2 regions of the Streptomyces sp. NPDC085931 genome follow, and region 1 is predicted to be linked to the other one. Evidence: riboswitches for the same ligand, from Rfam matches in the RefSeq annotation. Region 1 holds a riboswitch; the other holds the start of a gene.
The links. Region 1 has a riboswitch for S-adenosylmethionine ahead of ACIGAN_RS33055 (aminotransferase class V-fold PLP-dependent enzyme). Riboswitches for the same ligand answer to the same signal wherever they lie in the genome.
Positions count from the first base shown of each region.

Region 2: it holds a riboswitch for S-adenosylmethionine, as region 1 does, so the genes downstream of both, thrC (threonine synthase) here and ACIGAN_RS33055 (aminotransferase class V-fold PLP-dependent enzyme) in region 1, are expected to answer to the same signal.

Region 1 covers NZ_JBITSK010000021.1:103,000-106,400, forward strand. The annotation lists gene ACIGAN_RS33050 (glycerate kinase) at 1-657, shown strand, start outside; gene ACIGAN_RS33055 (aminotransferase class V-fold PLP-dependent enzyme) at 612-1,979, opposite strand; SAM riboswitch class IV at 2,110-2,226, opposite strand; gene trpD (anthranilate phosphoribosyltransferase) at 2,306-3,370, opposite strand.
Region 2 covers NZ_JBITSK010000007.1:116,108-119,508, reverse strand. The annotation lists gene ACIGAN_RS16360 (ubiquitin-like small modifier protein 1) at 1-112, opposite strand, end outside; gene thrC (threonine synthase) at 197-1,483, opposite strand; SAM riboswitch class I at 1,502-1,657, opposite strand; gene ACIGAN_RS16350 (glucosyl-3-phosphoglycerate synthase) at 1,813-2,757, shown strand; gene ACIGAN_RS16345 (trehalose-6-phosphate synthase) at 2,830-3,401, shown strand, end outside.

The sequences.
Region 1 (3,401 bases):
GGCCTCGATCCCCGGCTCGCGGACGCCGAACTCCTCGTCGCCTGCAACCCGTACAACGTGCTGTGCGGTGAGCGGGGCGTGGCCCGGGTCTTCGGACCGCAGAAGGGGGCGACGCCCGCGCAGGTGGAGGAGTTGTCGGCGGCCCTGGAGAACTGGGCGTTCGTCCTCACCCGGGACGCCGCCGCCCCGGGCACCGAGCTGCGCACCGGCCCGGGCACGGGAGCCTCCGGCGGTCTGGGGGCCGGGCTGGCCGCCCTGGGCGCCCGGCTCCTGCCCCGCTTCGACGTGCTGCTGGACCACCTCGACCTGGACGCCCGGCTGGCCCGCGCCGACCTGGTCGTCACCGCCGAGGGCGCCCTGGACCACCAGACGCCGCGCGGCAAGGTCCCGGCCGAGGTGGCCCGCCGGGCCAAGCGGTACGGGCGCCCGGTCCTGGCGCTGGCCGGCACCCTCGGCGAGGGCGCGCACCAGGTGCCGGGCGTGGACGCCTGCCACGGCATCCTGCCCGCCCCGATGGAGCTGGCGGAGGCGCTGCTGCGGGCGGGCGAGCTGCTCACCGATGCAACCGAACGGGCCCTGCGGATGATCGTCCTGGGCGCCCGGCTACCGCTTCACGCCGAGGTGTCCGGGACGCAACGCCCTTCCTCCGTACGGTAGTTCCACTTGGCGCCGTCCGTGACCAGCTCCTTCACCGCGTGCACGAACCGTTCGACGTGCTCGTCCGGCGTACCGGCGCCGAAGCTCACGCGGACGGCGTTGAGGGACTTCTCCCCCGGCGCGGCCTCCGGCGCCCCGCACTCGCCCTGCGTCTGCGGGTCGCTGCCGAGCAGCGTGCGCAGCAGCGGGTGGGCGCAGAACAGCCCGTCCCGCACGCCGATGCCGTACTCGGCGGAGAGGGCGGCGGCGAAGTGGGAGCTGTTCCAGCCGTCGACGACGAAGGAGAGCACGCCGACGCGCGGGGCGTCGTCCCCGAAGAGGGACAGGATCCGGACCTCGGGCACCTCGGCGAGTCCCGTGCGCACCTTCTCGATCAGGTACCGCTCGCGGGCGACGAGGGTGTCGAACCCGGCCTCGGTGAGGGCCTTGCAGGCGGAGGCGACGGCGTAGGCGCCGATGACGTTCGGGGAGCCGGCCTCGTGGCGGGCGGCGCTCTCGTGCCACTCCACGTCCACGCCCCCGTCCGCACGCCGCGCGACCTTGCGGCTGGCCCCGCCGCCCGCGAGGTACGGCTCCGCCGCGCGCAGCCAGTCGGCCCGCCCGGCCAGGACGCCGGAGCCGAAGGGCGCGTACAGCTTGTGCCCGGAGAAGGCGACCCAGTCGACGTCGAGGTCCGCGACGGACAGCGGGTGGTGCGGGGCCAGCTGGGCGGCGTCCAGCACGATCCGCGCCCCGTGGGCGTGCGCGGCGGCCGCGAGCTCCCGTACGGGCCACAGCTCGCCGGTGACGTTCGAGGCGCCGGTGACGCAGACCAGGGCCGGCCCGTGGGGGTCCCGGCCGGCCAGGGCGCGCTCCAGGGTCTCGACCGCCTCGCGGTGGCTCCTCGGGGCGTCGAGGTAGGTGACGCGGGCGTCGCGCCAGGGCAGCAGCGAGGCGTGGTGCTCGGTCTCGAACACGAAGACCTCGCAGCCCTGCGGGAGGGCGGCGGCGAGGAGGTTGAGCGAGTCGGTGGTGGAGCGGGTGAACACGACCTGGTCGTCGGCGCGGCAGCCGAGGAACCCGGCGACGGTCCGGCGGGCGTTCTCGAACAGGTCGGTCGACAGCTGGGACAGGTAGCCGGCACCGCGGTGGACGCTGCCGTAGTACGGCGCGTAGGCGGCGACGTCGTCCCAGACCCGCTGGAGCGCCGGGGCGCTGGCGGCGTAGTCGAGCGCGGCGTAGGTGACCTCGCCCCCGGTCACGAGCGGCACGGTGACATCCCGGCCCAGAACGGGCAGCGGGGCACAAACGGAGCGGTCGGCGGCAACGGTGGAGACGGACATGGCGAACTCCCGTGAGAGACAGGGGTGAAGGAAGAGAGAAGGGGATGCGGAGGCGGGGCTCTGCGGCCCTATCGCATTCGCTGACTCACGGAAGACTCCTCGTCGACCAGGACCCCTGGTGTTCGCGAGGGGTCCGCGCTTGCCGCAGACCTCGCTGCCTGCGGCCTGGTCTTCACCCGGGGCACCCCGCCACGGACGGAGGGTTGCCGGACAGTCGGCCGGGGCCTCATGACTGTCACTCATGACCTGACACGGGAACGTACGTGAAGTGATCGGCGTCCCGCAACCCGAGTCCGGATCGCGGGACGCACCTCACACGCGGCCCGTCACGCGTTGCTGGCGGCCACCCAGCGCTCCAGGGACCGCTTGGCGGCTCCCGAGTCGATCGACTCCGCCGCCCTGGCCATGCCGGCGCGGATCTGCTCGGCCAGCGTGCCCGTGCCCGGCTGAAGCGCCACCAGCGCCGCGGCCGAGTTCAGCAGCACCGCGTCCCGCACCGGGCCCCGCTCGCCCTCCAGCAGGCGGCGGGCGACCTCGGCGTTGTAGGAGGCGTCCGCGCCGCGCAGGGCCTCCACCGGGACCAGGTCGAGGCCCACCTCGCGCGGGTCGAACGCCTCCTCGGTCACCTTGCCGTCGCGCACGACCCAGACCCGGGAGGTGGCCGTGGTGGTCAGCTCGTCGAGGCCGTCGTCGCCGCGGAAGACCAGGGAGGAGTGGCCGCGCTCGGCGAAGACTCCGGCCACGATCGGCGCCATGCGCGGATCCGCCACGCCGACCGCCTGGGCCCGGACCTTCGCGGGGTTGGTCAGCGGACCGAGGACGTTGAAGATGGTCCGGATGCCCAGCTGCCCGCGGGCCGCGCCCGCGTACCGCATCGACGGGTGGAACTTGGCCGCGAAGCAGAACGTGATCCCGGCCTCCTCGGCCACCCCGGCCACCCGGTGCACCGGCAGCTCCAGGTTGACGCCGAGCTTCTCCAGCACGTCGGAGGCGCCCGACGCCGAGGACGCCGCGCGGTTGCCGTGCTTGACGACCTTCACGCCCGTGCCGGCGACGACGATCGCCGACATGGTCGAGATGTTCACCGTCCTGGCCCCGTCGCCGCCCGTGCCGACGATGTCGACCGCCGGGCCCGGCACCTCGATGACGTTGGCGTGCGCGTACATCGCCCGGACGAACCCGGCGATCTCCTCGACGGTCTCCCCCTTGGCGCGCAGCGCCACCACGAACCCGGCGATCTGCGCGTCCGTCGCCTCGCCGCGCATGATCAGGTCCATCGCCCACGCGGTGTCGTCCGCGGTCAGGTCCCGGCCCTGCAGCAGGCCGTTCAACAGCAGGGGCCAGGAGCGGCCCGCCGCGGTGTCGCCTCCAGCGGGGGTCACAGCGCTCATCAGCCGCTCCAGGGTCAGGTGTCCCGCACTA
Region 2 (3,401 bases), on a different contig from region 1:
TCTTCTCCAGATCGGCGATGACCTCGCCCAGGGTCGCCCCCTCGGCGGCGACCTCGGCCTGCCCGCCGGTGTAGGTGCGCAGGATGGTGGGGATGCGAACGGTGACGCTCATGACTTCAGAACCTCCGGTTGGTGACGAACCCAGGGGCGCGGGGAACTGCTTGAACAACCCCCACCGGCCCGCAGACGGCAACGATCAGACGAGCCCGGCCTCACGGAACGACTCCAGGCTGGGCCGAATGGTCGCCGTCAGCCCCGTGCCCGCCACCGCGTCCAGCGTCTTCAGACCATCCCCGGTGTTGAGCACCACAGTCGTCCTGGACGGATCCAGCAGCCCGCTCTCGATCAGCTTCTTGGTGACACCCACGGTCACCCCACCGGCGGTCTCCGCGAAGATCCCCTCGGTCCGCGCGAGGACCTTGATCGCGTCGACGACCTGCTCGTCCGTCACATCCTCCACCGCACCGCCCGTGCGCCGCGCGATGTCCAGCACGTACGGCCCGTCCGCCGGGTTGCCGATCGCCAGCGACTTGGCGATCGTGTCCGGCTTCTGCGGCCGCACCACGTCGTGCCCGGCCTTGAACGCCGTGGACACCGGCGAGCAGCCGAGCGCCTGCGCACCGAAGATCTTGTACGGCTTGTCCTCGACGAGCCCGAGCTTGATCAGCTCCTGGAGCCCCTTGTCGATCTTCGTGAGCTGCGAGCCGGAGGCGATGGGCACCACGATCTGGTCGGGCAGCTCCCAGCCGAGCTGCTCGCAGATCTCGTAGGCCAGCGTCTTGGAGCCCTCGGCGTAGTACGGCCGCAGGTTGACGTTGACGAAGCCCCAGCCCTCGCCGGCCGGGTCGCCGATGAGCTCGGAGCAGAAGCGGTTGACGTCGTCGTAGTTGCCCTCGATGCCGACCAGCTCGCCGCCGTAGACGGCGGCCATGACGACCTTGCCCTGCTCCAGGTCGTGCGGGATGAACACGCACGAGCGGAAGCCGGCGCGGGCCGCGGCGGCGCCCACCGCGCCGGCCAGGTTGCCGGTGGAGGAGCAGGAGAGGGTGGTGAAGCCGAAGGCGCGGGCCGCTTCCAGGGCCTGCGCGACGACACGGTCCTTGAAGGAGTGCGTCGGGTTGCCGGAGTCGTCCTTGACGAAGAGCTTGCCGGCGTCGACGCCCAGCTCACGCGCGAGGTTGTCGGCCCGCACGAGCTTGGTCCAGCCCGGGTTGAGGTTCGGCTTGTCCGCCACGTCGGCCGGGACCGGCAGCAGCGGGGCGTAACGCCAGATGTTCGCGGGGCCCGCCTCGATCTTCTTGCGCAGCTCCTCGGCGTCGTAGGCCGAGAAGTCGTAGGCGATCTCCAGCGGGCCGAAACACTCCTCGCAGGCGAAGACCGGGCCGAGGGGCACGCGGTGACCGCACTCGCGGCAGCTCAGGGCGGCGGCCGGGCCGAGGTCTACGGTGGAGTTCGTGGTGCTTGCAACAGTCTGCACAGCCATGTGAGGCGAGGCCCTTTCTCCTCATCTTCCTCACGACGCATCTCGCCGTGAGACGGATTTGGCACCTTCCCTAGCCGGGAGCCTCGCGCTGTGGTCGCCAGTGACCTACGAGAACCGACTGGAGGGTTGCCGGGGCTTCATCGGGCCGTTTCCCTCTGCCCCTCTGGATGAGCTGTATGTGGTTGTAGGCGGCGGGCGACCCCGGACATGCGATGGTCATCCGCGTTGTTCAAGACTGTAACCGACGACCAGGACAGTTGAGATAGTCGTCCGAACCGCGAGACGCGTCACATTCCGTCCCGCCGAGAGAACGCTAAGGAGCCGCCACGGTGCTGGAAGAAGTCGAGCGCTGGCTGAGCACCCGTTCCTGGTCCGCGCACGAACGCCCGCTCCACCGGATCATGGCCGCCAAGCAGCGCACGGGCCGGACCGTCAGTGTGGTGCTGCCCGCGCTGAACGAGGAGGAGACGGTCGGCGACATCGCCGCCGCCATCCGGCACGACCTGATGCTGCAGGTCCCGCTCGTCGACGAACTGGTCGTCGTGGACTCGGGATCGACCGACCGCACCTCCCAGGTGGCCGCCGCCGCGGGCGCCACGGTGGTGCACCGCGACGCGATACTCCCGCGCCTGCCGGCCGTGCGCGGCAAGGGCGAGGTGCTGTGGCGCTCGCTGCTCGTCACCCGCGGCGACATCGTCTGCTTCGTCGACGCGGACCTGCGGGAGTTCTCGTCCGACTTCGTCTCGGGGATCGTCGGTCCGCTGCTGACCGACCCGGAGGTCGAGCTGGTCAAGGGCATGTACGACCGCCCCCTCGGCGGGGCCGCCGGCCAGGGCGGCCGGGTCACCGAGCTGATGGCCCGCCCGCTGCTCAACATGCACTGGCCGCGGCTGGCCGGGTTCGTGCAGCCGCTGGGCGGCGAGTACGCGGCCCGCCGCTCACTGCTGGAGCAGCTGCCGTTCCCCGTCGGGTACGGCGTCGAGCTGGGCATGCTGGTGGACGCGCTGCACCTGGTGGGCCTGGACGCCCTCGCCCAGGTGGACGTCGGGGTGCGCAGGCACCGGCACCAGGACGGGCAGGCGCTGGGCCGGATGGCCGCCGAGATCTACCGCACCGCCCAGCTGCGGCTGGCCCGGGGACATCTGATCCGGCCGGCCCTGACGCAGTTCGAGCGGGGCGGGGACGGCTTCGAGCCGCGCACGTACTCGGTCGACACCGAGGAACGTCCGCCGATGGTGGAGATCGCCGAGTACCAGGCGCGCAGAGCGGCCTGACCGGGACCGTTTTCGGCCCAAGGCGGCAGGTCCGTACGTTTGAGCGTTTACAGGCGGGCTAGGTTGAGGCCTATGGGTTCGACGTACGGTTCTGCGCGGGTACTGGTGGCTTCCAATCGGGGCCCGGTCTCCTACACGGTCGGTGAGGACGGTTCGCTGAACGCCAAGCGGGGCGGCGGCGGGCTGGTGTCGGGACTCTCCGCGATCGGCTCGGACGCGGACGCGCTGTGGGTCTGCTCGGCGCTGTCCGACGGCGACCGGGAGGCGGTGCGGCGCGGGGCCGGAGAGGACGGCGTGCGGATGCTGGACATCCCCGCCGACGTGCACGCCGACGCCTACAACGGCATCGCCAACTCGGTGCTGTGGTTCGTGCACCACATGCTCTACCAGACGCCGCTGGAGCCGGTCTTCGACGCGGAGTTCCGGCGCCAGTGGGCGTCCTACGAGACGTACAACCGGGCGTTCGCCGAGGCCCTGGCCGAGGAAGCCGCCCAGGGCGCGGCGGTCGTGGTGCAGGACTACCACCTGACGCTGGTGCCGGGCATGCTCCGCGAGCTGCGCCCGGACCTCAGGATCGGCCACTTCTCGCACACCCCCTGGGCGCCCCCGGAGTACTTCCGGATGCTGCCGGACGACGTGGCCGG